Regions from separate parts of the Streptomyces chengmaiensis genome, predicted to be linked through region 3. Evidence: riboswitches for the same ligand, from Rfam matches in the RefSeq annotation. Region 3 holds a riboswitch; each other region holds the start of a gene.
What was found. A riboswitch is a leader RNA that binds a small molecule or an ion and turns the genes downstream of it on or off. The one in region 3 is predicted to bind cyclic di-AMP.

Region 1 (7,013 bases), on a different contig from region 3:
GCCGCTCCTGTTCGGCGATGTCGGCGCGCTGCGAGACGTACTGCCGCATCGGGTAGGCAAGGGCCACCACCAGCGTGCAGACGACGAGCACCAGGAAGGCGGCCCGGCCGGTGAGCCGGGAGCGGCGGGCCTGGCGGCGGCTCTGCGAGCGGTAGACGCGGGCGGCCGTCTGCTCGCCGAGCAGCCGGATCCGGGTCGCGGTGGAGAACCGGTCCCGGTCCTTCGCGGCCATGCTCCGCCTCCTTCACGCACATACGTCCTCGCACACGGTACGGGACCGGGTGCGAGGACGTACGTATATACGGGTGTCAGCCCTTGAAGCTATACGGCTGTCAGCCCTTGCTGTGCTTAGTGGTCCGCAAAGCGAAACCGCGGGAAGGCGCTGCGCCCTGCGTACACCGCCGCGTCGTCGAGGATCTCCTCGATGCGCAGCAGCTGGTTGTACTTGGCGACGCGCTCGGAGCGGGCCGGGGCGCCGGTCTTGATCTGGCCGCAGTTGGTGGCGACGGCAAGGTCGGCGATGGTGACGTCCTCGGTCTCGCCGGAGCGGTGGGACATCATGCACTTGAAGCCGTTGCGCTGGGCCAGCTCGACGGCGTCCAGGGTCTCGGTCAGCGAGCCGATCTGGTTGACCTTCACAAGCAGGGCGTTGGCCGCGGCCTCGTCGATGCCGCGGGCGAGCCGCTCGGGGTTGGTGACGAACAGGTCGTCGCCGACCAGCTGGACCTTGGCGCCGAGCTTCTCGGTGATGGTCTTCCAGCCGTCCCAGTCGTCCTCGAAGAGCGGGTCCTCGATGGAGACGAGCGGGTAGGCGTCGACGAGCTCCGCGTAGTACTCGGTCATCTCGGCGGCCGAGCGGGACTTGCCCTCGAACTCGTACGCGCCGTCCTTGTAGAACTCGGAGGCGGCGACGTCGAGCGCCAGCGCGATGTCGCGGCCGGGGGTGTAGCCGGCCTCCTTGATCGCCTCGAGGATGAGGTCGAGGGCGGCGCGGTTGGAGTCGAGGTTCGGGGCGAAGCCGCCCTCGTCGCCGAGGCCGGTGGACAGGCCCTTCTGCTTCAGGACCTTCTTCAGGGTGTGGTAGACCTCGGTGCCCCAGCGCAGGGCCTCGGAGAAGGACTCCGCGCCGATCGGAGCGATCATGAACTCCTGGATGTCCACATTGGAGTCGGCGTGCGAGCCGCCGTTGAGGATGTTCATCATCGGAACGGGCAGCAGGTGCGCGTTCGGGCCGCCGAGGTAGCGGAAGAGCGGCAGGTCGGAGGCCTCGGAGGCGGCGTGCGCCACGGCCAGGGAGACTCCGAGGATGGCGTTGGCGCCCAGGGACGACTTGTCCGGGGTGGCGTCCAGGTCAAACATCGCCTGGTCGATCAGGCGCTGCTCGGTGGCGTCATAGCCGACGAGCTCCGGGCCGATCTGCTCGATGACGGCGAGGACGGCCTTCTCCACGCCCTTGCCCTGGTAGCGGTTCTGGTCACCGTCGCGGAGCTCGAGAGCCTCGAACGCACCGGTGGAGGCGCCGGACGGAACGGCAGCACGGCCGGTGCTGCCGTCGTCGAGGCCAACCTCGACCTCGACCGTGGGGTTGCCTCGGGAGTCCAGGATTTCCCGGGCTACGACGACGTCGATGGACGGCACGAGCATCTCCTTCTGGGATGTGACGCAAGTTGTGATGCGAGCTGGATGCCAGCAGTGCAGGGTCTGATTCGGCCTTGCGGCAAGAGCCTAACCGGCCCGGGGGCCGCCGCCTGCCGATGCCCGCCCGCTGGGACGAAAAAGGGTGCGAAGTGGACCGGCTGGGGACGAAGCGCTACATGCCTACCGATCAGTAGTGACAGGGGGGTGACCGCCGGCCACGGCATGCGGAAGCCCCGGCCCGGTGCGCACGGGGGAAGCGCTCCGGACCGGGGCGGTCACAGCCGGGCGGGTCAGCTCAGGTGGAGCCGCTGGCCCGGGAAGATCAGGTCCGCGTCCTCGACGATGTCGTCGTTGAGGTCGTACAGCTTCTGCCAGCCGCCCTTGACGCCCTCCGCCTTAGCGATCCTGCTCAGCGTGTCGCCGGGCTTGACCTCGTACTCGCCGTCGCCCTTCTTGAAGCCCTTCGCCGGGGCGGCGGGCTCGGCGGACGACTTGGCCGACGGCTTCTTCTGAGCCGGAGCCGGGGCCGCGGAGCGCTCGGAGCGGGTGGTCGGAGCCTGGCTGCGCTGCTGCGACTGCTTCGGCTGCGCCTTGGGCTTGGACTGCTGCGCGGAACCGGAACCCGAACCAGAACCAGAGCCAGAGCCAGAGCCAGAGCCGCCGCCGGTGTACGCGGCATTGGACAGGCCGACGCCACAGTGCGGCCAGGCGCCCTTGCCCTGGCCCGCGAGGACCTTCTCGGCGATCTCGATCTGCTGCGCCTTGGTGGCGAGGTCGGCGCGCGCGGCGTACTTGGCGCCGCCGTAGGCCGCCCAGGTGGAGGCGGAGAACTGCAGACCGCCGTAGTAGCCGTTGCCGGTGTTGATGGACCAGTTGCCGCCGGACTCGCACTGCGCGACCCTGTCCCACTCGGCGGCGGTCGCGGCGGAGGCGGAGGTCGCACCGAGCAGCGGGGCGGCCACTGCGGCGCCGGTGACGCCGGCGAGCGCGGCGATACGGGTGGCCTTCGACGGACGGCGATGCTTGCCCTTGCCGGAAAGCAGCATGGAAGTGTCTCCTCACCGACGCCTGCGAGGTGAGCTGTCGGGTTCGGGCCGGATGAGTGCCCGGCCGCGCGTCCTAGCGCGCGGCTTCACCCCAAGCCGGTCCCGGCCTCTGAGAGCACAGCGCGTCTCAACGGCCCGGTCCGGCGCCTACCTTGGGTCCCCCGCTCCTGCCTTCGGCGCTCCACGCGACGACTGTTCCCGCCGTCCGCCGGCAGGATTCGGCGTGACGGTCGACGGGGCCCGCGGTGGCGAGCGGTTGGAACCGTAAACACACCGGCCGCTGCCGCTCAAGGGCGAACATCACGGATGAATCACTCTTTCCGCGATCGACTTGACACGCATTTCCGCAGGTGAAGGGCGATTCGGACGGATTCGACAGCCGCGACACGCCAGTTGGGGCAGAGAGACGCTTGTCTCACTTACGCAGAATCGGATAAACACCCCCGAACTGCCGCTACTTCAGATCCAGATCGAGGCTCTGGCCAGGGTGAATGAGGTCGGGATCCGACCCGACGGTCTCCTGGTTGGCCTCATAGAGCGCGACCCACCCCCCGGGCACCTCACGCTCGTCGGCGATCGCCCAGAGGCTGTCCCCGGGGCGCACGGTGTAGCCCTGCTCGCCGACTGCCGTGTCGGATGCATCACGTGAAGCGCTGTCACCCCGCGAGGCATGCCCACCGAATTCTCGGCTTGCATCACTGATACCCGACTTGTCCGCCTCATCCGCAGGTGCACCGCGATGCCGCCCGGTACCCTCGCCCACGGTCAGATCGGAGTCGACGGGGTCGGTCGGCTCGATGGTCCGGGTGGGCTCCACGGCGTCCTCGGGCAGCGTCTGCCCGCCGGAGCCGCCGGACCCCTCGGGGGCCGCGGACCCGGCGGAGACGCCCGGGGAATCCGACGCGTCAGGCGAGACCGTTGTGCCGCTCTCCTGCGGCAGACCCGAAATGCCCGCCCCGGATCGGGTGGTGGGCTGCTCGCCGCCCTCCGGCACCGACGAGGGAGACGACGAGGGCGACGACGAGGGGGAAGAGGACGGAGACGGGGCAGCCGTCGTAGCCGCCCCGGCGGAGCCCTCACCCGAGGAGCCCGCGCCGGGCGAGCCGCCGTCGGCGGGGGCCGCACCGCCGGAGCCGATGCCGATGCCGGAAGAGTTCGCGCCGGAACCCGTCACCGCTCCGGGCTCCACCCCCGGGTTGACGTCGGCGGACTCGCCGCCGCTCCGCAGATTCGCGGTCGCCGAGCAGTTGGGCCAGGCATCGACCCCCTGCACCGCGAGGATCTGCTCCGCCACGGCTATCTGCTGGGCGCGGCTGGCGAGGTCGGGGCGCGGCGCATAGGCCGCGCCCCCGAAGTCCTCCCAGGTCTGCTGGGAGATCTGGAGTCCGCCGTAGTACCCGTTGCCGAGGTCGGCGCTCCACATCCCTCCCGTCTCGCACTCCGCGACCCGGTCCCAGGTGGCGGCGTCGGCCGCGGAGGCGGAGCCGGCCCCCAGCAGCGGGATGGCGATGGCCGAGCCGGTCACCCCCGCCGCGACGACGAGGGCGGGAGCCTGGCGGGGTCGGCGGTGTCGACCGTTCCCGGAGCGCATGCGGTTGCCTTCCGTGTGACTGCAAAGCGCCGCTGAAGCAGCGGAGATGGCAGGTGAACCTAGTCGCATTTGATCGCAAGTAACAAGTCGATGCAGCAGGGATCACATAAACATCACGAAACTGACGATGAATCAATTACTGTGCGCTGTGAACTCCACCGGGAGCGTGCGCAGTCCACGCATGATGAGCCCCCCACGCCACCGCAAATCGGCCGGATCGGCCGCAAGCCGGATATCGGGCAGACGGGTCAGCAGTGTGGCGAGCGCGGTCTGCCCCTCCAGCCTGGCGAGCGGTGCGCCCAGGCAGTAGTGGATGCCGTGCCCGTATCCCAGATGCTGGTTGTCCCCGCGGGAGAGGTCCAGCGTGTCCGGCTCGGCGAACCGCTCGGGATCCCGGTCGGCCGCCGCCAGTACGACGAGAACGGGGTCACCCGGCGCGATCCGCCGACCGCCGATCGTCAGCGGCTCGGTGGCGAACCGCCAGGTGGCCAGCTCCACCGGCCCGTCGTAGCGCAGCAGTTCCTCGACACCCGTCTGCAGCAGCCCGCGCTCCCCCGCCGCCAGCGACGTCTGCAGCCGCTCGCGCTGCTCCGGGTTGCGCAGCAGTGCGTAGACGCCGTTGCCGATGAGGTTGACGGTGGTCTCGAAGCCCGCGAACAGCAGGATGAAGGCCATGGCCGCGGCCTCGTTCTCGGTGAGGTGCTCACCGTGGTCAGAGGCCCGGATCAGCCCGGAGATCAGATCGTCCCCGAGGGCGTCCCGCTTGCGGTGGATCAGCTCCGCCAGATATGTGCGCATCTTCTTCACCGAACGGGCGACACCGCCGCGCGGCCCCCCGCCGTGGCGGATCATCATCCCGGCCCAGTCGCGGAAGTCGTCCTGGTCCTCACGCGGCACGCCCAGCAGATCGCAGATGGCGTAGATGGGCAGCGGGAAGGCGAACTCATGGATGAGGTCCGCGCTGCCGCGTGCGGCGAAGCCGTCGATGAGCCGGTCGGTCAGCTCCTGGACGCGCGGCGCGAACTCCGCGACCCGCCGCGGGGTGAACGCCTTGGACACCAGCCGCCGCAGCCGGGTGTGGTCGGGCGGATCGATATTGAGCAGATGCGTCATCAGCTCCGCCTTGCGCTCGCCGGGGATGCCCGTCTTCCCCTTGGCGTGGGCGGATTCGTCATGGTGCGCCGGGTTCTTGCTCAACCGCTGGTCCGCGAGGGCCTGGCGGGCGTCGGCGTACCGGGTGACCAGCCAGGCGTCCACACCGCTGGGGAGCCGGGTCCGGTGTACGGGCGCGTGCTCGCGCAGCCAGGCGTAGGCGGGGTACGGATCGGCGGCGAACTCCCAGCTGAACAGCGTCGGCACGGGCCCCGACGGGGCGGTGCCGGGCGCGGAGCCCGGCGATGCGGACCGCGCAGCGGGACCCCCTCCAGGGGATGCGGCGGACCCCCCTCCAGGCGATGCGGACGGGGCCCCCGGCTCCGGCCCGGAGCCGGGCGCGGACTGCGGCCCGGAGGTCACGCCATCGCCTCCGCGGCGAGGATCGCGTCCCGGAACGCCCGCCCCGCGGCGCGCAGCGCGGCCTCGGGGTCGACGCCCTCGGCCTCGGCGCGCACGGCGAGGCGCAGCAGCTCGTACCCCACGCCTTCGCCCTTCGGCAAGTCCACGTCGAGCCCGGCGTTCCGCACCCGTGCGGCCAGCTTGGCGGCGAGCGCCAGCCCCGGCTGTCCGAGCGGCACGCCCTCGGTCACCGAGACACGCTGCTTCTCGGCGGCCTTGGTGCGCAGCCAGTGCTGCTTGACCTCCTCCGGCGTCGTCGCGCTCTCCCCGCCGAAGACATGGGGGTGGCGGTGGATCAGCTTCTCGACGAGCGTCCCCGCGACGTCGTCCACGGAGAACGCCTCGTCGGGGTCTTCGCACTCCTCGGCGATCCGGGCGTGGAAGACGACCTGGAGGAGTACGTCTCCGAGTTCCTCGCGCAGCTCGTCGCGGTCGCCGTCCTCGATGGCCTCGACGAGTTCGTACGCCTCCTCGATGGCGTACTTGGCCAGGCCCTTGTGGGTCTGCTGGGAGGACCAGGGGCACTCGCGGCGGATGCGGTCCATGACCTGCACCAGGTCCAGCAGCCGCGCACCGGGGAGGTCGTAGGAGCCGGGCAGCAGCTCGAGATCCGGCATCGCCACGCGCCCGGAGCCCGCCATCCGGGCCAGCCCGTCCGTGAGGGTCCGGTCGCCCTCGCCGGAGGCGAGGACGACGACGGTCCGCCCGCCCGCGCACGCGTCGACCAGCTCCTGCGCCGAGGGGCCGGCGATCTCCACGCGCACCCCCGCCTCACGCAGATACGGCAGCTGCGGATGGCGGTCGTCGGCGCAGAGCACCCGGTCGGCGGCGTGCAGGGTCTGCCAGGCGGGCCAGGACAGCAGTCCTGGGGCGACCCGGTGGCTGGCGGTGAGCAGGACGACACGCCCTGTCCGTTCGGCGCCGGCGGCGTCGGCGGGTGTCTCGTCTGCGGCGTCGGCGGGTGTTTCAGCGGTCACCCGTCGAACCTACCGCGCCCCCCGGGCCGGGCGCTCAGGCCCGCCGCTCAAGCCCGGCTCCAGGCCCGGAGCTCACGCCCCGGCGGCCGCCGTCCCCGGCTCGCTGCTGACCTGCGTGATCCAGTCGGCTTTGTAGTCGCCGAGCTCCAGCTTCCGGTCGCTCCACGCGCCGAAGCGCGGATTGACGTCGATGTCGAGCGATTCGGC
Region 2 (7,013 bases), on a different contig from region 3:
GGTCCGCCGCCGCTGCCGCAGATTGATCGAGTCGATCTCGCGGAGGAATTCCACGGCGTTGCCCACCCCCAGTTCCCGGGCGCGGGCGGCGAAGGCGCGGATGTCCTTGGGCAGGCGTCGGCCGCCGAAGCCGAGCCCCGCGGACAGACAGCGCCGCCCGATGCGGGTGTCGTGCCCGATGGCGTCGGCCAGGGTCGCCACGTCCGCCCCGGCCGCGTCGCACACCTCGGCCATCGCGTTGATGAACGAGATCTTGGTGGCGAGGAAGGAGTTCGCCGCGGCCTTCACCAACTCGGCGGTGGCGGGGTCGGTGCAGAGGTACGGGACGCCCGCGGTGAGCATCGGCGCGTACACCGCGCGGAGGGTCTGATCGGCCTGGGCGGACAGGACGCCGGCCACCAGCCGGTCGGGACGCAGCGCGTCCTGGACGGCGAACCCCTCGCGCAGGAACCCCGGGTTCCAGGCGATCTCCGCGCCGCCGCCCTCCGGGGCGAGCCCGTCGACCAGAGAGGCCAGCCGGACCGTCGTGCCCACCGGGACGGTCGACTTTCCCACGATCAGGCAGCGGCGGTGCAGATGAGGGGTGAGGCCCGTGACGACCGCGTCGACGTGCCGCAGATCCGCGGCGGGCGAGTCGTGCCGCTGGGGCGTGCCCACGCAGATGAAGTGGACGTCTCCGAAGTCGGCGGCCTCCCGCAGGGAGGTGGTGAACCGCAGCCGCCCGGAGCGGACGTTCCTGTCGAGGATCTCGCCCAGCCCCGGCTCGAAGAAGGGCGGGCTGCCGGCGGCGAGCTTCTTGATCTTGGAGGCGTCGGTGTCGACGCCGAGGACGTCGTGTCCGATCTCCGCCATGCACGCCGCATGCACGGCGCCCAGGTATCCCGTGCCGATGACGGTCAACCGCATGTCTTGTCTCCTTTGAACCGTTGTGAAGCAGGTCAGTCCGGATAGCCGTCGGGATTGAGGTCCTGGAAGCGCCAGGCGTCGGCGCACATCGCGGCCAGACCGCGGGAGGCGGTCCAGTTCCATGCGTGGGCCACCGCGCCCGGGTCCGCCACCAGCGCCGCCACGTCTCCGGGGCGGCGGCGGGTGATCTCGTACGGGATGGGCCGGCCGCAGGCGGCCTGGAACGCGGCGATCAGCTCCAGGACGGACGTCCCCACCCCGGTGCCCAGGTTGAAGACGCGCATCCCGCGGTCGTCGCCGAGGTGTTCGAGGGCGACGCGGTGGCCGTCGGCGACGTCCACGACATGGATGTAGTCGCGCACTCCGGTGCCGTCGGCCGTCGGATAGTCGTCGCCGAAGACGCTCAGCCGGTCCCTTCTGCCGACGGCCACCTGGGCGAGGTACGGCATGACGTTGCCCGGCACGCCGTGCGGGTCCTCGCCGAGCAGACCGCTCGGGTGCGCTCCGACCGGGTTGAAGTAGCGCAGTGCCAGGACGCTGAGCTCCGGCTGGTGCCGACAGGCGTCGGCCAGGAGCTGCTCGCAGAGCCATTTGGCGGTGGCGTACGGATTGGTGGGGGCGGCGGGGTCGTTCTCGGTGAGCGGGATGCCGACGGGGGCGTCGCCGTAGATCGAGCAGGACGACGAGAAGACCAGCCGCTGCACGCCGTGGACCCGCATGGCGTGCAGCAGCGCCGTTGTGCCGCCGAGGTTGACGTCGTAGTACTCCGTCGGCTTCTCCACGGACTCGCCCACGGCCCTCTTCGCCGCGAAGTGCACGACCGTGTCGATGCGGTGGGCGGCGAACACGCGGTCCAGCGCGGCCCGGTCCCGCAGATCGGCCTCGTACGCGGCGGCGACGGGGCGGCCGGCGACCTTCGCGACGCGTTCCAGAGCGTGGGGCGAGCTGTTGGAGTGGTCGTCGATGACGACGACCTCGTAGCCGTGTTGGAGCAGCTCGACGCAGGTGTGGCTGCCGATGAATCCGGCGCCGCCGGTCACCAGGACCGTTGCGGACATGGAGCGACCTCGTTTCGTGCCGCAGGGAGGGAGCCGCCGCCGGTTACAGCAACGCGCATGAGATATCTCCAGCGGTCTGATGGGGAGCGTTGAGTTCTCCGGGACCGGAGACGGTCTCGGTTCTCGGACAACCGCAGAAAAGCGTATGGACGTTCATAGGATCTTCTGCGGCGGTTTTCGGCGGTGCTGAGCTGATCGGCGGGCATCCGGCGGCCCGCGGTTCGCGTGGTTCGCGTGGTTCGCGCGGGGGCGTCCGCGGGCGCGCTCACTCGGGCGTGTGAAAGGGCCCCGGGCGAGTCGTCGGACCCGGCGGCCGGAAACCGTGTCGTCGGCAGCCCTTCGGATGGCGTAAGGTGGTGTGCACCGACGCGGGGTGGAGCAGCTCGGTAGCTCGCTGGGCTCATAACCCAGAGGTCGCAGGTTCAAATCCTGTCCCCGCTACTCGCAGCACGGCGGCCCGGCACTTCTCATAGAAGTGCCGGGCCGCCGTCGTCGTACCTCCGGTGGCTTCGCGGGTGAGCGGCAGGGCATCGTCCGGTCGGCCGACGGCCGGGTCGCCGTGCGGCGCGGCTCCGGCCAGCCTGGAAGGGGCGCGGTACGGTCCGCGGCCTGACGGACTGGGCAGGAGAGCACCGGTGGGGCAGCGACGGCACGACGGCATGAGCTCGGCGCAGCTCCTCGTCCGCCTGCTGCCCGGTCTGATGATCCTCGGCGCGATCTTCTTCGACCTCGCGACGCCGGCCAAGTTCACCGCCGTCCCCATGTTCGCCGCCTCCCCGCTGATCGCCGCGCCCTTCTTCTCCTGGCGCGCCACCGCGATCACCGGCCTCGCCGCGGTGGTCGGCGCCATGGGGATGCACGCCTACAACGAGACCGCCGCCCAGATCACGGCACTGACCGAGACCACCACGCTGGTGACGGTGGCGGCTCTCGCGCTGCTCATCAACGACGTCGTACGGCGCAGCAACCAGCGGCTCGCCTCCGCGCGGGTGATCGCGGAGACCGCACAGCGCGCCGTGCTGCCCTCACCTGCGGACCGGATCGGCGGGCTGCAGGTCGCCGCGCGGTACGAGGCGGCCCAGGAGGACGCGTTCATCGGCGGCGACCTCTTCGCCGTACAGGACACGCCGTACGGGGTGCGGCTGGTGGTCGGGGACGTACGGGGCAAGGGGCTGGGCGCGGTGGAGGCCGTGGCCGTGGTCATCGGGGCGTTCCGGGAGGCCGCGGAGCAGGAGCGGTCGTTGGAGGGCGTCGCGGGGCGGCTGGAGCGGGCGCTGGCGCGCGAGGGGACGCGGCGCAGCGGGCTGGATGCGGTCGAGGGGTTCACCACGGCGGTGCTCGCGGAGATCTCCCGGCCGGTGGACGCCCTGCGGGTGGTGAACCGGGGGCACCCCGCGCCGCTGCTGCTGTACGCCGACGGGCGCGTGGACATGCTGGAGCCGTCCGAGGCGGCGCTGCCTCTGGGCATGGGGGACCTGGGGAGCTGGCCGGACCGTGCGGAGGAGCGGCCACTGCCCCCTGGGGCGACGCTGCTGCTCTACACCGACGGGCTGTCCGAGGCGCGCGACTCGCACGGCGTCTTCTACGACCCGGGGGAGCGGCTCAGCGGCCGGATCTTCCCCGGTCCCGAGGAACTGCTGGACGCGCTGGTCGCGGATGTGCGGAGGCACACGGGCGGCGGCACCACGGACGACATGGCGCTGCTGGCCGTGATGCGCCCGACGGAGCGGCAGCCGCGAAAGCGCAGGACCGTGCCGGTCGTCCGGGCCGGGACGGATGACGACCGTCCGTAATCGAGAGGGAGCCCTCCGCATAACATTTGACACACAGTCAGATACTGGACCAGTCCAAGAGGGAGCTCGGAAGAGTCTGAGAGCCACTCAACTCGCCCGCTTCCATGGCCTTGTGTCCGGTTATGTCCCGCGCAAAGAACTTAAAGATCAGACGGAACAGCTTGGATTCCCGTGCGGGTGTCTATTAACGTTCGATAACGCAACGCGGTCGTCCCAGCCGTCGCCAGAGGCGGCGCCGTGCGTGTGCGCCGAATTCCGAAAGGGAGCCGGGGAACCACTATTTGGGGTGAATCGGACGCCTTCGCAGCCTGCGGAGGGCCGTAGGAGACCTTCCTGCTCCGAACCCGTCAGCTAACCCGGTAGGCGAGAAGGAAGGAAAGGAGTACGCCTCCGTGGCGTCCAACACACCTGCCCCTGAAGCACCCTTCGAATCCGCCTACTTCGGTGAGCGGGCTGCAGAGCGGTCTTGGGGGGAGTGGAACCCCACCGAGGACTCCGTCCGTCCGGTGCGCGGCCGGCACCGCGTCGTCAAGCAGCGCGGGGGACTCGCCCGCAGCTCCACCGTGCTCGGCGTGGGCGTCATCGCCGCGGTCGGCGCGGGCGGCCTGGCCACCGCCCAGGACAAGCCCGCCGTCTCGATCTCCCTTCCGGACCTCCCCGACGCCGAGTCCCTCCCGGGCGTCGGCGCCCTGATCGGCGACGCCGAGGACTCCGGCGACGCCGACGGCTCGGGCGACTCCGGGGGCAGCGAGGTGTCCGCCGAATCCGGCACGGCCGGCCAGGACGGTGCGGGCAGCGGGCCCTTCGCCATGCTCGGCTCCGACGCCGCCGAGTCGAGTGCGGGCGGCGCGGGCGAGGCCCTGCGCGCCCGCATCCTCCAGCAGGCCGAGCAGCAGCAGGCCGCGGCCGAAGCGGAAGCCAAGGCAGCAGCCGAGCAGGCCGCCGCAGAGAAGGCCGCGGCGGAGGCGGCGAAGCAGCAGGAGGCGGCCGAAGCCAAGGCCGCCGAGGAGAAGCGGAAGGCGGAGGAGGCCGCCAGGGCCAAGGCGGAGGCGGAGCGCCTCGCCAAGCTCGCCGCGAGCTACTCCCTGCCCACCTCCTCGTACACCATCACCTCCACCTACGGCCAGGCCGGGTCCATGTGGTCCTCCGGCCAGCACACCGGCCTCGACTTCGCCGCGCCGACGGGCACCCCCGTCAAGGCCGTCCACGGCGGCACGGTCAAGTCCGCCGGCTGGTCGGGCTCGTACGGCTACCGCATCGTGCTGGAGCTTGAGGACGGCACCGAGGTCTGGTACGCGCACCTCTCCTCCATGACCGCGAGCGCCGGGCAGAAGGTGACGACCGGCGAGACCATCGGGCGGGTGGGCGCGACCGGCAATGTGACCGGCCCCCACCTCCACCTCGAGGTGCACACGCCGAGCGGGGCCGGCGTCGACCCGATGGCGTGGCTGCGCGACAAGGGCCTGACGGTCTGACGCTCCGACCGCTCCGACGAACTGCAACGGCCCCGGACGACTCCGGACGGCCCCGGACGCCCACCGTCCGGGCGGAGCGCCGCGCCGCACAGGCACGCCGCGCCCGCGTACGGTGGCAGAGCGTCCGCACCCCGAACCCCGGCAGCTCTGGCGCACACCCCCCGACGCCAGGGCTGCCGGTCCTGCGGTGGAGCAGCTGCCCGATCTGCTCGCCGCCGCCGAACTGCCGGCGCCGGGGCCGCCCGCCATGGCTCAGGAGCGGTACGGGTTGTAGCCGCCGTAGTCCCGGTGCGGCGGCGGGGACCACACCCGGCCCGACGCCCGTGCCGCGTACGTCAGTGCGGGTCCGGCCACCTCCCTTCGCTGCCACAGATGGTGCAGCAGCTCCCGCTCCCGCTCCGCGAAGTCCTCTCCGGCAGTGCCCCGGTGGGCCCGGTGGCGCAGAAACGCCAGTGTGGTCGCCAGCGACTCGTACTCCGACACCGCGTCCGCCGCGGGCCTGCCGAACGTATGCCGGGCGAAGTCGCGTGCCATCGCCCTCGCCCGCATCGACGACAGGGCGGGCGGCTCGTCCGGGGACAGCCACCCAGCCGCCGCATACGCGGGCAGATGCCTGGATATCGTGCGCAGCTCACGCTGCCGCGACCAGATCGTCAGCCAGGTCAGCAACCCGAAGGCGGGAACCATGAACGCGCCGTAGACGGCGTAGAAACCCCAGGGGCCGAGGAGCGTGGCCGAGCCGTTCCACAGCGCGTGCACGCCCATCGCGAGCAGGAGGCCAAGGACCGGCAGCGCCGTCCTGCGGAACCGGCGCTGCCGGGCCGCGAGCGCGGCGATCCCGAAACCGAGGCCGGTGAGCACCGTGAAGAGCGGATGGGCGAACGGCGACATCACGATCCGCACGAAGAAGGTCGCGGCGGTCACCGACTCCAGACCCGAGGTGCCGAGCGTCTGGTCCTCGCCGAAGGCGCTGCCCAGGTACAGGATGTTCTCGGTGAAGGCGAAGCCGGTGGCGGTGAAGCCCGCGACGACGACGCCGTCCACGATCCCCGTGAAGTCCCGTCTCCGAAAGAGGAAGATCAGCAGGATCGCGGCGGCCTTGGCACTCTCCTCGACCACCGGGGCTATGACCGTCGCGCCGAGTGTGTCCGCACTCGCCGGGTCCGCGGTGGCCGTGGCTATCCAGCGCGTCGCGAACGTATTGGCGATGATCGCGACAAGGGCGGCGGCGCAGGCGCCCCAGGCGAAGGAGAACAGAAGGTTCCGCCAGGGGCCCGGCTGCACCCTGTCCAGCCAGCGGAACGCGGCCATCAGGAGGGGGACCGGAAGGGTGGCCAGGCCCAGGCCGACCAGAAAGCCACGGGTGCCGGTCTGCTCGCGCACCAGCGCGAGGATCATCAGCCCGCACAGGGCCAGCAGGGTGATGACCGCACCGGCCCGGACGGCCTTGCTGCGCCACAGGTGTGAGACCCGGCGAGGCTTGTAGCGCCACCGGGAGCGCTCGGGCACGGCGGCGAGCAGCTCTGCCAGCTGCTGCGGGGAGCGCAGCGGAGGCGGCGGCTGCGGCGGCGACTGCTGAGGCTGCGGCGGGGACTCGGACACCACACGACCCTAACGAGGGGTACTGACAGTGTGCGACCGTGTTGTAGCTGCGATCAGGAGGGTGATACCCGGCGGAACAGCAGGTCGTGCACCACATGGCCCTTCTCGAGTCCCTGGCCCTCGAATCGGGTCAGCGGCCGGAAAGCGGGGCGGGGGGCGTACCCGCCGTCCGGCTGGGT
Region 3 (7,013 bases):
GGATCTCGCTCAGCGAGAAGCGGTCCATCAGCCGCTCCTTGGCCTGCGCCGAGTTCTCGCTCGACCGGATGAGACGGATGACCTCGTCGATGTCGAGCAGGGCGACCAGCAGGCCCTCCACCAGGTGCAGCCGGTCCCGCTTCTTGCCGCGCCGGAACTCGCTGCGCCGCCGCACCACGTTGAAGCGGTGGTCGAGATAGACCTCCAGCAGCTCCTTCAGCCCGAGTGTCAGCGGCTGGCCGTCGACCAGCGCGACGTTGTTGATGCCGAAGGACTCCTCCATCGGCGTCAACTTGTAGAGCTGCTCCAGCACCGCCTCAGGGATGAAGCCGTTCTTCACCTCGATGACGAGCCGCAGACCGTGCTGGCGGTCGGTGAGGTCCTTGACGTCCGCGATGCCCTGGAGCTTCTTCGCCGACACCAGGTCCTTGATCTTGGCGATCACCTTCTCCGGGCCGACGGTGAAGGGCAGTTCGGTGACGACCAGGCCCTTGCGGCGCGCTGTGACGTTCTCCACGGTGGCAGTGGCGCGGATCTTGAAGCTGCCGCGGCCGGTCTCGTAGGCGTCCCGGATGCCGTTCAGCCCGACGATCCTGCCGCCGGTGGGCAGATCGGGGCCGGGGATGTAGCGCATCAGCGTGTCGAGGTCCGCGCCCGGATGCTTGATCAGATGCCGGGCGGCGGCGATGACCTCGCCCAGATTGTGCGGCGGCATATTGGTCGCCATGCCGACGGCAATCCCTGAAGCGCCGTTGACCAGCAGATTCGGATAGGCGGCGGGCAGCGCGACCGGCTCGCGCTCCTGACCGTCGTAGTTGGGGGCGAAGTCGACCGTGTCCTCGTCGATCGACTCGGTCATCAGCGACGTCGCATCGGCCATCCGGCACTCCGTGTACCGCATGGCCGCGGGCGGGTCGTCATTGCCCAGCGAGCCGAAGTTGCCGTGGCCGTCCACCAGCGGCAGCCGCATGGAGAACGGCTGGGCCATCCGCACCAGCGCGTCGTAGATCGACGCGTCGCCGTGCGGATGCAGCTTTCCCATCACCTCGCCGACGACCCGGGCGCACTTCACATACCCGCGGTCGGGGCGCAGCCCCATCTCGTTCATCTGATACACGATCCGGCGGTGAACCGGCTTCATGCCGTCACGGGCGTCCGGCAGGGCCCGGGAGTAGATCACCGAGTAGGCGTACTCGAGGAAGGAGCCCTGCATCTCGTCGACGACGTCGATGTCGAGGATCCGCTCCTCGAAATCCTCCGGCGGCGGGGTCTTCGTACTGCGGCGGGCCATCGCGGCTGCTGCTCCTTCGCGTGCCAGAACTGGATGTGACGCCGACCATTGTGGACCGTCCCACCGACAAGCCCGACCGCGACCCGGTCAGGGCCGCCCGGGGAACTTCGCCAGGTGTCAGCACGCTTGCATACAGTGGCAGGACTTCTCCATCACGTTCTCCATATCGCGATCGAAGGGACATACATGCCCATGGGTCACACGGCCACAGCGCAGGCCGGCTCAGGCGGCCTGACGGCGACAGAGCACCGGTTGGCCAACGGCCTGCGCGTGGTGCTCTCCGAGGACCATCTGACCCCGGTCGCCGCGGTCTGCCTCTGGTACGACGTCGGCTCACGCCACGAGGTCAAGGGCCGCACCGGCCTCGCCCACCTCTTCGAGCACCTGATGTTCCAGGGCTCCGCCCAGGTGACGGGGAACGGCCACTTCGAGCTGGTCCAGGGCGCGGGCGGATCGCTCAACGGCACCACCAGCTTCGAGCGCACCAACTACTTCGAGACCATGCCTGCACACCAGCTGGAGCTGGCGCTGTGGCTGGAAGCCGACCGCATGGGCTCGCTGCTCGCCGCCCTCGACGACGAGTCGATGGAGAACCAGCGCGACGTGGTCAAGAACGAGCGCCGCCAGCGGTACGACAACGTGCCGTACGGCACGGCGTTCGAGCGGCTCACCGCCCTCGTCTACCCCGAGGGCCACCCGTACCACCACACCCCGATCGGCTCCATGGCCGACCTGGACGCGGCGACGCTCGAGGACGCCCGCGCCTTCTTCAGCACCTACTACGCGCCGAACAACGCGGTGCTTTCGGTCGTCGGCGACATCGATCCGGAGCAGACGCTCGCCTGGATCGAGAAGTACTTCGGCTCCATCCCGTCCCACGAGGGCAAGCAGCCCCCGCGCGACGGCGTTCTGCCCGACCTCGTGGGCGAGCAGCTCCGCCAGGAGATCCGCGAGGAAGTCCCGGCGCGCGCCCTGATGGCGGCATACCGGCTGCCCCACGACGGCACACGCGAGTGCGACGCCGCGGACCTGGCGCTCACCGTCCTCGGCGGCGGTGAGTCCTCCCGGCTGCACAACCGCCTGGTGCGCCGGGACCAGACGGCCGTCGCGGCCGGGTTCGGCCTGCTGCGGCTGGCCGGTGCGCCGTCCTTGGGCTGGCTGGATGTGAAGACCTCCGGCGGCGTCGAGGTGCTGGCCATCGAGGCCGCCGTCGACGAGGAACTGGCGCGGTTCGCCGCCGAAGGTCCGACGTCCGAGGAGATGGAGCGCGCCCAGGCCCAGTTGGAGCGCGAGTGGCTGGACCGGCTGGGCACGGTCGCGGGCCGCGCCGACGAACTGTGCCGGTTCGCGGTGCTGTTCGGCGATCCGCAGCTCGCCCTCACCGCCGTCCGGCGGCTGCTGGACATCACCCCGGAGGAGGTGCAGGCGGTCGCCGCGGCCAGGCTGCGCCCCGACAACCGGGCGGTGCTGGTGTACGAGCCCCTCTCCGCCGAGGAGACGGAGGCAGCCGGGGACGACGGATCAGCCGGCCAGAGTGCCGGGGCCGCACCGGCCGCCGACAGCGCCGAGAGCGCCGAGAGCGCCGAGAGCGCCGAGACCGACGACACCGACGAGAACAGCGAGCCTGCCGAGCGCGAAGGGGCAGACCAGTGAGCGACGCCGTTGTGACCATGGACCTCCACCCGCAGCCGGCGGCCGGTCAGCCCAAGCCCTGGGCCTTCCCGGCCCCCGACCGCGGCGCCCTCGGCAACGGCCTGACCGTGCTGCGCTGCCACCGTCCCGGCCAGCAGGTGGTGGCCGTCGACATCTCCCTCGGAGCCCCCCTGGACGCCGAGCCCGAAGGGCTCGACGGCGTCGCCACGATCATGGCGCGAGCCCTGTCCGAAGGAACCGACAAGCACTCGGCCGAAGAGTTCGCCGCAGAGCTGGAACGCTGCGGCGCCACCCTCGACGCCCACGCCGACCACCCCGGCGTCCGGATCGCCCTCGAGGTCCCCGTCTCCCGGCTGCACAAGGCGCTCGGCCTGCTCGCCGAGGCGCTGCGCGCCCCCGCTTTCGCGGACCACGAGGTCGAGCGGCTGGTGCGCAACCGACTCGACGAGATCCCGCACGAGAAGGCCAACCCGGCCCGCAGGGCCGCCAAGGAGCTTTCCAAGGAGCTGTTCCCGGCGGCCTCCCGGATGTCCCGGCCCCGCCAGGGCACCGAGGAGACCGTGGCGCAGATCGACGCGGCCGCCGTGCGCGCCTTCTACGAGGCGCATGTGCGCCCCGCCACCGCCACGGCCGTGATCGTCGGCGATCTCGCCGGCGTCGACCTGGACACCGTGCTCGCCGACACCCTGGGGGCGTGGACCGGCGACAGTGCGGCCCCCCGCCCCGTACCGGCCATCACCGCGGACGACACCGGCCGCGTTGTGATCGTGGACCGTCCGGGCGCGGTGCAGACGCAGCTCCTCATCGGCCGGATCGGCCCGGACCGCCATGACCGCCAGTGGCCGGCCCAGGTGCTCGGGACGTACTGCCTCGGCGGCACGCTCACCTCGCGCCTCGACCGCGTGTTGCGGGAGGAGAAGGGCTACACCTACGGGGTGCGGGCCTTCACCCAGGTGCTGCGCTCCGCGCCCGACGCCTCGGGTGCGGCGATGCTCGCGATCAGCGGCTCCGTGGACACCCCCAACACCGGCCCGGCGCTGCGGGATCTGTGGCAGGTGCTGCGCACGCTCGCCGCCGAGGGCCTCACCGACGCCGAGCGGGACGCCGCGGTGCAGAACCTGGTGGGCGTCGCCCCGCTGAAGTACGAGACCGCCGCCTCGGTCGCCGGCACGCTCGCCGACCAGGTCGAGCAGTTCCTCCCGGACGACTTCCAGGCGCGGCTGTACGCCGGGCTCGCCGAGACCGGGACGGTCGAGGCGACGGCCGCGGCCGTGAGCGCCTTCCCCGTCGACCGGCTCGTCACGGTCCTCGTCGGCGACGCCTCACAGATCGAGGAGCCGGTCAGGGAGCTCGGCATCGGTCAGGTGACGGTGGTCGCCGGATGACGGGCGTCTGATCGGAGTCCGACCGCCGTTCGACACGACTCGGCACTGCCGTCCGATCAGCGTTTCCCCATAGGGCGAATCGGTCTGAAACAGGGCAGACGGCACCCCGGCAATGGGCGCATTGCCGGGGTTTCGTCGTATGTCTGATTTGTAGGTGAAACATGGTGTATGCCCTGTGGCGTGCGCTACAAAACGGGCTGTCCGTTTGGTGATTGAAAGATGCGCCGCCTAGCGTCGGTCCGGCTGTCCGCCCATGTCCCGCCGCGCCCGCGGCACGGGCAGTCATCGCCGAGTCCCCGTCAGGCGCGAGCCAGGGGAGCCGGGGACCCACACATCCCCTGGGGTGAATCGGACGCCGCCGTGAGGCGGGGCCCGTAGGAGACCTTCCTGCTCCGAACCCGTCAGCTAACCCGGTAGGCGAGAAGGAAGGAAAGGAACAGCCCCCTCCATGGCGTTCACCCGTGCCACCGGGAAGCACCGTGCCCCGAGCCGCCTGACACGCAGGAGCGCGAACCTGGCCGGCGTCGCGACCCTCGCCGCCACCGGCGTCATCGGAACCCTCGCCTCCCCCGCCGTCGCCGCCGAGGCCGGCGTCGACGCGGCCGTCGAGGAAACCGCACTGAACCAGATCGTCGCCCCCGCCACCTCCCTCGCCGACGAGATCGCCGCCCAGGCCGCCGCGCAGAAGAAGGCCGCCGAAGCAGCCGAGGCCGAGGAGGAGGCCCGCGCCAAGGCCGCCGCCGAGGCGAAGCGCAAAGCCGAGCAGCGCGCCAAGGAGGCCCGCGAGGCCAAGGAGCGCGCCGCCCGTGAGGCGGAGCGCAGGCGTCTGGCCTACCGCCTCCCGGTCGCCGGCACCCATGTCACCACCGGTTACCGGGCCGGCGGTGCGCTCTGGTCCTCCGGCAGCCACTCCGGCGTCGACTTCCGCGCCCCCGCGGGCTCGACGGTCGTCGCCGTGGGCGCGGGCACCGTCGTCGAGGCAGGCTGGGGCGGCGCCTACGGCAACAACGTCGTCCTCAGGATGAACGACGGCTCCTACACCCAGTACGGCCATCTGTCGGCGATCACCGTCACGGTCGGCCAGTCGGTCGCCGCGGGCCGGCAGATCGGCGTCTCCGGCTCCACCGGCAACTCGACCGGCCCGCATCTCCACTTCGAGGCGCGCACGACCCCCGACTACGGCTCCGACATCGACCCCGTCGCCTATCTGCGCTCGCACGGCGTCAAGGTCTGACCAGGCCTGTTCCGGCCCGCTGCCGTCGAGGCCCCGGCGTTCCCCGCCGGGGCCTCGACGCGTTTGGCTGGCCCGCGCTGCCGCTGGCCAAAAGATATCCATGATTCTCGGTAAGGCATCGGAAAATTCGGCCCACTGCCTTAGAGTCACCGAACAGGCGTCAATCGGCTGCGTTTCCAGTGGATTAAGGCGGAGGTTGGGTCATGCGCATTCCCGCGCACACGGTATGCACAGCGATCCGCGACGACATCGTCTCCGGTGTATTCGAGCCCGGCGGCAGGCTGACCGAGGAACTGCTGGCCCGCCGCTACGGCGTCTCGAGGGTGCCTGTGCGCGAGGCCCTGCGCACTCTGGAGTCTGAGGGGTTCGTCACCACGCGGCGGCACGCGGGCGCCTGCGTCGCCGAACCCACGGAGGAGGAGGCCGCCGACCTGCTGGAGATCCGCCGGCTGCTGGAGCCGCTGGGCGCCGCGCGCGCGGCCCGGCGCCGCACCGAGGCCCATCTGAAGGTGCTGCGCGGCCTGGTCAGGCTGGGACAGGAGCGGGCGCGCCGCGGCCAGGGGGAGGATCTGCGCTCCCTCGGCGGCTGGTTCCACGAGACGCTCGCCCAGGCGTCCGGCAGCCCCGGGCTGATCACGCTGCTCACCCAGCTCCGCCATAAGATCACCTGGATGTACGCGGTCGAGCAGCCGACCCGGCCCGTGGAGTCCTGGGCCGAGCACGGCGCGATCGTGGACGCGGTGGCGCGCGGCGACGCGGACCGGGCGCGGACGCTCACCGCGCTGCACGCCGAACGGGCGGCGGCCGCGCACCGGCTGCGCCGCCCCGAGCGGGTGAGGACTTCGCAACATGCCGTAAACACGGCAAGCGTCCGGAATTAACAACAGCCCCGTATACAAAAGTGGGGCTAGAAATTCGGGTGGTTCGAAAAGTGACTCAGGGACATTTTTGGTTGTCACCCGAATATGGTTGAAGCCGGCTGCCGCCCGAATTCGGGCGGCAGCCGGCTTCGTTTTATCCCGCCGGTGAGGCCTGAAGGGATCAGACGGTCTCGGGAAGTTCGTCGAGCCCCTCGGCGACCAGCTTGGCGAGCCGGTCCAGAGCGGCCTCTGCATCCCCCGAGTCGGAGGCGAGCACGATCTCCTCGCCGCCCTTCGCGCCCAGCCCGAGCACGGCGAGCATGGAGGCGGCGTTGACCGGGGTGCCGTCGGCCTTGGCGATCGTCACGGGGACGCCGGAAGCCGTGGCGGCGCGGACGAAGATGGAGGCGGGGCGGGCGTGCAGGCCTTCGGCCCACCCGACGTTGACGCGGCGCTCAGCCATGGTGTTGCCCTTCAGGTGCTAGCGGTTGTCTAGACCAGTCTCTCATGGGTTGCGGACTGCCCGACGCGGGGTGCCGAAGCGGCGTGCCGGAGGCCGCGGGGAGGAGAGGAAGGCCGAGGGGAGGAGA
Region 4 (7,013 bases), on a different contig from region 3:
ATCTCCACGAGCTGCCGGTGCACCCCGGCGATCGCCCCGGCCTGCAGCTCGCCGACCCGGCCCGCGAGCTCGGCCCGTTCCAGATACTCGTCGGGGTCCGAGGTGAGCGCGAGCTGCATGCCGGGGTCCATGCCCGCCGCCCGGTACTGGGCGGCGGCGAACGACCCCAGCCGGTCCCGTGAGGCATTGAGCTTCTCGGTCTTCCGCGCCGCCTGGTCGCGCAGTTGGTCCAGTTCCCTGCGAGCCTTGGCGGTGGTCTCCTGCGCGCCGTTGTGCTTCTCGGCCGCCGCCTCCGCCTCCTGGTAGAGCTGGTCGACCTTGGCCTTGATCTGCGCGGGCGTGAGGGCCGGCTCCGCGTGGGCGCCGCCTTCGAAAGCGGTCGCCGTGGCCGCCGAGGCGAGGGCGAGGGTGGCTGCGGTGCGGGCGGCGGGCCCGGCCAGGGGGTTCTGCTTGGGTTTCCGGTGCGCTGCCACGACGGCGTCCACATCCTTCCGTTCTCCCTGCGGACCCGGCGGCGGACCGCACAGGGGGAGCGGGCCGTCGCCGGGTCTTGGGCGGGGCAGCCGACGGCCGCCGGGGCGGCCCGGCGGGTGGTGGGAGTCGGCCACCTGCCGCAGGACGCTAGACCTGGCGGTCACGGCCGAGCGCCGTATGGACCGTTATTGCCCGAAGGTGGACAGGGGGGTGCGCATTGAGACCGGGTGGATCATGGTGCGGGGCCCTTTGCCGCCGGGGGCTGACCAATGCACGGGAAAGCCCTCGACCCGCCAGGAGGGGGGTGCTATAGGCCGGGCTAGGCTCCGCTTCATGGACGTACTCATCAATGTCTTCGTCGCCCTGCACATCATCGGCATCGCCTCGCTGCTCGGCGGCTTCCTGACCCAGATGAAGGCGATGAGCGCGGGCACGGCGCGCTTCACCCCGGCGATGCTGCACGGCGCGCTGACCATGCTGATCACCGGGGTGGCGCTGGTCGGCCTCAACCAGGCCGACGATCAGTCGGTGAACAACCTCAAGGTCGGCATCAAGCTGGTGATCCTTGTCGTCATCCTGGGCCTGGTGTACGTGAAGCGGGATGAGGAGAAGATCGACAAGCCGCTGTTCGGCGCGGTGGGCGCGCTGACGACGGCCAATGTCTTCATCGCCACCCTCTGGACCTGAGACGCCCCGGCGCCGCAGGCGTCAGGCGGGGCGCACGCTGCCGTAGATGGGCATGTAGTAGATCGACTCCTCGCGCACGTTCGTGCCGGGCTTGGGCGCGTGGATCATCATGCCGTCGCCGATGTAGATGCCCACGTGGCTGATGTCGTCGTAGAAGAAGACCAGGTCGCCCGGGAGCAGATCCTCCGTCGCGACCCGCTTGCCGACCTCCACCTGGTCCCAGGTGGTGCGCGGCAGGGAGACTCCGGCAGCCCGCCAGGCGGCCTGGGTCAGCCCTGAGCAGTCGTAGGAGGACGGGCCGCTCGCGCCCCAGACGTAGGGCTTGCCGAGCTGGGCGCGGGCGAAGTCCAGCACCTTGTCGGCCTTGGCCGCGTAGTCGGCGTCCGCGTCGCCGCCGGACGTCGTGCCCGCCCCCGACTCGGTCCCGCTATCCGCCCCGGAGTCCTGGCTCTGCTCCTGCTGCTCCTGCTGCTGTTCCTGCTGCTCCTGCGCGCGCAGGCGCTCCCTCTCGGCCTCCGCGGCGGCCGCCGCCTCCGCTTCCGCCCTGGCCTTCTCCTCGGCCTTGCGGCGGGCCTCCGCCGCCTTCTTCCGCTCGATCTCCGCGAGCCGTGCCTTCTCCTCCGCCGTCAGCTTCGACAGCAGCTCGCGCGCCTCGCGCAGCTTCGCCTGCACCTCCTGCTTCCCGGCGCGCAGCGTCTCCTGCGACGCGGTGAGCGACTCCAGGCTCTTGGCCGCCTCGGTGCGCTGCTTCGCGGCGGCGGCACGCTCGGTCTCGTAGTCGGCGACCGCGCTGCGTTGACGGTCGCTCAGCCGCTCCATCAGCTGTGTCTGGTCGAAGTACGACTGCGGGCTGTCGGCGAAGACCAGCGCGGCGGTCGGGGCCACTGCCCCTGAGCGGTACTGCGCGGCGGCGTAGTTGCCCAGCGCGCGCCGGGACTCGTTCAGCGCCTCGGTGCGCTCCGCCGCCTCGTCCAGCAGCTTGCCGACCTCCTGCCGCTTCTCGGCGGTGGCCTCCTTGGCCTGGTTGTACTTCTGGGTGGCCGTCCCGGCCTGCCGGTACAGGTCGTCGACCTTCTTCTGCACTTCCTCGATGGACGGCTTCGGCTCGGCGGGCGCGCTGGGCGCGGCGCCTGCGTTCTGGGAGGACAGCAGCGTGACGCCGGCGAGGGCTGCGGTGGTGAACCCGACGGCGGGGGTGGATATCGCGGTACGGCCGCGGGGCTTGCGATGCGACGCCAAGGCCGACATCTCCTTCTTCCGTGAACCGCCTACCGGGTTAGCTGACGGGTTCGGGCGGGACGGAAGGCTGCCCTACGGACCGGCGAGGGTCCGATTCACCCCGGTTGTGCTGGGTGGTTCCCCGGTTCCGAACTTCCCTGCGGAAAGGCCGGATTCGGCGTGGGCGACCCGTTTGGCGTGGTTCGCCATGGCGGTGCGGGATCGCTTGGTCGAGCACGCTAGCCAACCCGTGTGGTTGCTGTGAAGGTTGATGTTCGAAATGTCCGATACATTTTCGTTACCTCGGCGGGATCAGGCCGTTTACCGCCGGTAGGGCCGATGTCGTCACTGGTGGTCATTGACCGGATGTCGTCGTTCCGTCGCGCACGGTGCGCGTGCAAGCGCTGCCTACGGCCGCTCCCCGGCCGCCCGGGGGTCTGGCTCAATGCGGCCCCGGAGTGTCAGAGCGGACGCCTAGACTTTGAGAGCGATGAGCAGCCTCTTTGACGACAGCTTCCTGGCGGACCTCCAGCCCCCGGAGGACGAGCACCCGCCGCCGCCCGATGACGCGACGGCGCCGGAGCCGGTTCCGGACGACCTCTTCCAGGGCGCCTACGACGTGCCTCCGGCGCGGGACGCCTACTACCGCGACGGCGCGCCGCGCCCTGTCGTGGACCCCGCCGCCCTGCTGGAGGGGCTCAACGAGCAGCAGCGCGCCGCCGTGGTGCACTCCGGATCGCCGCTGCTCATCGTGGCCGGCGCCGGCTCCGGCAAGACGCGCGTGCTCACCCACCGGATCGCGCATCTGCTGGCCACCCGGCATGTGCACCCCGGCCAGGTCCTTGCGATCACCTTCACCAACAAGGCCGCCGGGGAGATGAAGGAGCGCGTCGAGCAGCTCGTCGGCCCGCGTGCGGGCGCGATGTGGGTCTCCACCTTCCACAGCGCATGCGTGCGCATCCTGCGCCGCGAGTCCAAGAGGCTCGGCTTCACCTCGTCGTTCTCGATCTACGACGCAGCCGACTCCAAGCGCCTCATGGCGCTGGTCTGCCGGGACCTGGACCTCGACCCCAAGAGGTTCCCGCCCAAGTCCTTCAGCGCCAAGATCTCGAATCTGAAGAACGAGCTGATCGACGAGGAGACCTTCGCCGATCAGGTGGCCGGGGGCGCCTCCCAGGCCGGAGGCTCCGGGGGAGGCTTCGAGCAGACCCTGGCCGAGGCGTACCGGATGTACCAGGCGCGGCTGCGCGAGGCCAACGCCCTGGACTTTGACGACATCATCATGACCGCCGTCCACCTCCTCCAGGCGTTCCCGGATGTCGCCGAGCACTACCGCCGGCGCTTCCGTCATGTCCTGGTCGACGAGTACCAGGACACCAATCACGCCCAGTACACGCTCGTGCGCGAGCTGGTGGGAGAGGGGTACGAGGACCTGCCGCCCGCCGAACTGTGCGTGGTGGGCGACGCCGACCAGTCGATCTACGCCTTCCGCGGTGCGACCATCCGCAACATCCTCCAGTTCGAGGAGGACTACCCGGACGCCACCACCATCCTGCTCGAGCGGAACTACCGCTCGACGCAGACCATCCTCTCCGCGGCCAACGCCGTCATCGAGCGCAACGAGAGCCGCCGTCCCAAGAACCTGTGGACCGATGCGGGCGCGGGCGCACAGATCACCGGCTATGTCGCCGACACCGAGCACGACGAGGCGCAGTTCGTCGCCGACGAGATCGACCGGCTGACGGACGCGGGCGAGGCGAAGGCGGGCGACGTCGCCGTCTTCTACCGCACCAACGCCCAGTCCCGTGTCTTCGAAGAGGTCTTCATCCGCGTCGGCCTGCCGTACAAGGTCGTCGGCGGAGTGCGCTTCTACGAGCGCAAGGAGGTCCGGGACGTCCTTGCGTATCTGCGGGTCCTGGCCAACCCCGAGGACAGCGTCCCGCTGCGCCGCATCCTCAACGTCCCCAAGCGGGGCATCGGCGAGCGCGCCGAGGCGATGATCGAGGCGCTGGCGCTGCGCGAGAAGACCAGCTTCCCGCAGGCGCTGCGCCGTGTGGACGAGGCGTATGGCATGGCGGCCCGCTCCGCCAACGCGGTCAAGCGCTTCAACGCCCTCATGGACGAGCTGCGCACCGTCGTGGAGTCCGGCGCCGGCCCCGCCACGGTCCTGGAGGCCGTCCTGGAGCGCACGGGCTATCTCGCTGAGCTCCAGGCGTCCACCGACCCGCAGGACGAGACACGGATCGAGAACCTCCAGGAACTGGCCGCCGTGGCACTGGAGTTCGAGCAGGAGCGGGGCGAAGCCGAGGGAGCGGGGACCCTCGCCGAGTTCCTCGAGCAGGTGGCGCTGGTCGCGGACTCCGACCAGATCCCCGACGAGGACACGGAGGGCTCGGGCGTCATCACGCTGATGACGCTGCACACGGCCAAGGGCCTGGAGTTCCCGGTCGTCTTCCTCACGGGCCTGGAGGACGGCGTCTTCCCGCATATGCGGGCGCTCGGGCAGGCCAAGGAACTGGAGGAGGAGCGGCGGCTGGCCTATGTGGGCATCACCCGCGCCCGTGAACGGCTGTATCTGACCCGTTCGTCGATGCGCAGCGCCTGGGGCCAGCCGTCGTACAACCCGCCCTCCCGCTTCCTCGAGGAGATCCCCGGGCAGCATGTGGAGTGGAAGCGGACCGGGCCTGTGGCCGCGCCCGCGGGTCCGACCGCGGGGATCGCGTCCTCGCTGAGCGCCGCTTCAGGCTCGCGTGCGGGGCGCGGAGCGTCGGGCTTCGCCACGCGGCGCGCCGGTGAGAAGCCGGTGATCGCGCTCTCGGTCGGCGACCGCGTCACCCATGACCAGTTCGGCCTGGGCACCGTGATCGAGGTGAAGGGCTCCGGCGGCGACGCGCAGGCGACGATCGACTTCGGCGACGCCAAGCCGAAGCGGCTGCTGCTGAGGTACGCGCCGGTGGTGAAGCTGTGACGTGGTGAAGCCGTGACGTGGTGAAGCCGTGAGGTTTCACGGCCCTCGCACTGTGACCGGGCGCAAGGTGACACGTGTGAGAAAAGGTCCCCTCCGTGACCGGAGGGGACCTCGTTCGTTGAGGTATACGTCGGCCCAGCAGACGCCGCCGTCGCCTACGGCGGATCGCTACGTCGGGTCGAGGCCCTTGCCGCGCAACCAGGCCAGCGGGTCGACGGCGGAGCCGCCGCCGGGCCGGACCTCGAAGTGGAGGTGCGGGCCGGTCGAGTTGCCGGAGCTGCCTGCGTAGGCGATGACGTCGCCGGCCTTGACCGTGCCTGACCGGATTTTGGTGCTGCTGAGGTGGCAGTACCAGGTCTCGGTGCCGTCGGGAGCGGTGACGATGGCCATGTTGCCGTAGGCGCTGTTCCACTGGGTGCGCACGGTGCCGTCGGTGGCCGCCATAACGGGTGTGCCATAGGCCACCGGGAAGTCGATGCCGGTGTGCACGGACATCCAGTTGATGCCCGCCTGGCCGTAGTACGCGCTGAGGCCGTGCTGCTTGACCGGCAGCATGAACTTGGGCCGCAGCGCCTCGCGCCGCTTGGCCTCCTCCTCGCGTTTCTTGCGCTCCGCCTCCTGGCGTGCCTTGAGGTCGATGCGCTCCTGGGTGCGGGAGGCGCGGTCGCCGAAGTCGCGGGCGTCGGCGCTGAGGGCCGCGAGCTGCGTATCGATCTTGCTGTTGGCCGCGATGGACTCGGCGGCGGCTTCGTCTGCGGCGGCCGCGACGGTGGACGTGCCGTCCTTGCCGTCCCCGTCGTCGCCCGAACCGAGGTTGTTGACCGAAGCGGCCGCGATGCCGGCGACGCCCATGACACAGGCCGAGGGGACGGCGACGGTGAGCAGGGCGGAGCGTTTCGCAGGGGTGCGGCGGCGGCCTCTGCTGCCTCCGCCGGAGCGGCGGACGGGGCGCGGGGTGACCGGGGCGGCGGGGGTGAGCGTCTCGGGCTCGCCATCCGGGCCACCGGCGTCGGCAGCCATGCCGCCGTCTTCGGCATCTGCCGCGCTGTGGACGTCGTCCAGCCCCTGGAACTCCGCTGTGCTGTCCAGGCCCTCGGGGCCGTAGCCGTGCCCGCCGTCGCCTTCGTCGGGGGAGGGCGGCTCGTAGGCGTGCTCCTGGGCAAACGACTGTGTGAAGTCCTGCCCCTGCCCGAAGTCCTGCTCCGGTGCGAAGTCCTGCTCCGGCGCGAGCTCCTGCTCAGGCGTGAACTGCTGCGGTACGAACGGCTCTGCGGTGGTCTCGCCGGTGTTCCAGGCGGTGGCGTCCCACTGGCCGGTGGCATCGTAGGCCTGTGCCGCCCACTGGCCCGTGGTCGTCGCCCCGTACCCGTCGTATCCGAACGACGCGGCGACGTTCTCGTACTGGCCCGTCTGGCCGGAGGCCTGGTTCCAGGCGGTGGCGTCCCACTGGCCGGTGGCGTCGTAGCCGGCCGTGTCATACGAGGCGGTGGCGGATGTCTGGTAGACGCCGGTCTCGTACTGCTGCTGCTGGTGCTGCTCGCCCTGCGTTCCGGCGTAGCCCGTGTCGTATCCGTAGCCGGCGGTTCCAGCGTTCCACTGCGAGGAGTCGTACTGGCCGCTGTGGCCGGCCTCGTAGCCGCCGGGGAGGGAGCCGAAGAGCGGGTCG

Region 1: linked by a shared signal. The riboswitch ahead of QCN29_RS13605 (transglycosylase family protein) and the one ahead of QCN29_RS24755 (M23 family metallopeptidase) in region 3 are both predicted to bind cyclic di-AMP.
Region 2: linked by a shared signal. The riboswitch ahead of QCN29_RS27025 (M23 family metallopeptidase) and the one ahead of QCN29_RS24755 (M23 family metallopeptidase) in region 3 are both predicted to bind cyclic di-AMP.
Region 4: linked by a shared signal. The riboswitch ahead of QCN29_RS11915 (C40 family peptidase) and the one ahead of QCN29_RS24755 (M23 family metallopeptidase) in region 3 are both predicted to bind cyclic di-AMP.

The regions. Positions count from the first base shown of each region.
Region 1 covers NZ_JARWBG010000013.1:32,210-39,222, reverse strand. The annotation lists gene QCN29_RS13615 (FtsB family cell division protein) at 1-232, opposite strand, end outside; gene eno (phosphopyruvate hydratase) at 349-1,638, opposite strand; gene QCN29_RS13605 (transglycosylase family protein) at 1,929-2,684, opposite strand; cyclic di-AMP (ydaO/yuaA leader) riboswitch at 2,689-2,817, opposite strand; gene QCN29_RS13600 (LysM peptidoglycan-binding domain-containing protein) at 3,139-4,275, opposite strand; gene QCN29_RS13595 (cytochrome P450 family protein) at 4,408-5,634, opposite strand; gene QCN29_RS13590 (nucleoside triphosphate pyrophosphohydrolase) at 5,787-6,725, opposite strand; gene QCN29_RS13585 (SurA N-terminal domain-containing protein) at 6,879-7,013, opposite strand, start outside.
Region 2 covers NZ_JARWBG010000040.1:41,970-48,982, forward strand. The annotation lists gene QCN29_RS27005 (UDP-glucose dehydrogenase family protein) at 1-906, opposite strand, end outside; gene galE (UDP-glucose 4-epimerase GalE) at 939-1,964, opposite strand; tRNA gene QCN29_RS27015 (tRNA-Met) at 2,332-2,405, shown strand; gene QCN29_RS27020 (PP2C family protein-serine/threonine phosphatase) at 2,624-3,757, shown strand; cyclic di-AMP (ydaO/yuaA leader) riboswitch at 3,994-4,138, shown strand; gene QCN29_RS27025 (M23 family metallopeptidase) at 4,150-5,232, shown strand; gene QCN29_RS27030 (hypothetical protein) at 5,345-5,506, shown strand; gene QCN29_RS27035 (PrsW family intramembrane metalloprotease) at 5,485-6,780, opposite strand; gene trmB (tRNA (guanosine(46)-N7)-methyltransferase TrmB) at 6,888-7,013, opposite strand, start outside.
Region 3 covers NZ_JARWBG010000034.1:2,111-9,123, reverse strand. The annotation lists gene QCN29_RS24770 (DNA gyrase/topoisomerase IV subunit A) at 1-1,291, opposite strand, end outside; gene QCN29_RS24765 (M16 family metallopeptidase) at 1,478-2,944, shown strand; gene QCN29_RS24760 (M16 family metallopeptidase) at 2,962-4,329, shown strand; cyclic di-AMP (ydaO/yuaA leader) riboswitch at 4,606-4,763, shown strand; gene QCN29_RS24755 (M23 family metallopeptidase) at 4,778-5,563, shown strand; gene QCN29_RS24750 (GntR family transcriptional regulator) at 5,767-6,444, shown strand; gene QCN29_RS24745 (HPr family phosphocarrier protein) at 6,605-6,886, opposite strand.
Region 4 covers NZ_JARWBG010000011.1:28,705-35,717, reverse strand. The annotation lists gene QCN29_RS11925 (C40 family peptidase) at 1-473, opposite strand, end outside; gene QCN29_RS11920 (hypothetical protein) at 808-1,161, shown strand; gene QCN29_RS11915 (C40 family peptidase) at 1,183-2,409, opposite strand; cyclic di-AMP (ydaO/yuaA leader) riboswitch at 2,412-2,570, opposite strand; gene pcrA (DNA helicase PcrA) at 2,870-5,347, shown strand; gene QCN29_RS11905 (peptidoglycan DD-metalloendopeptidase family protein) at 5,516-7,013, opposite strand, start outside.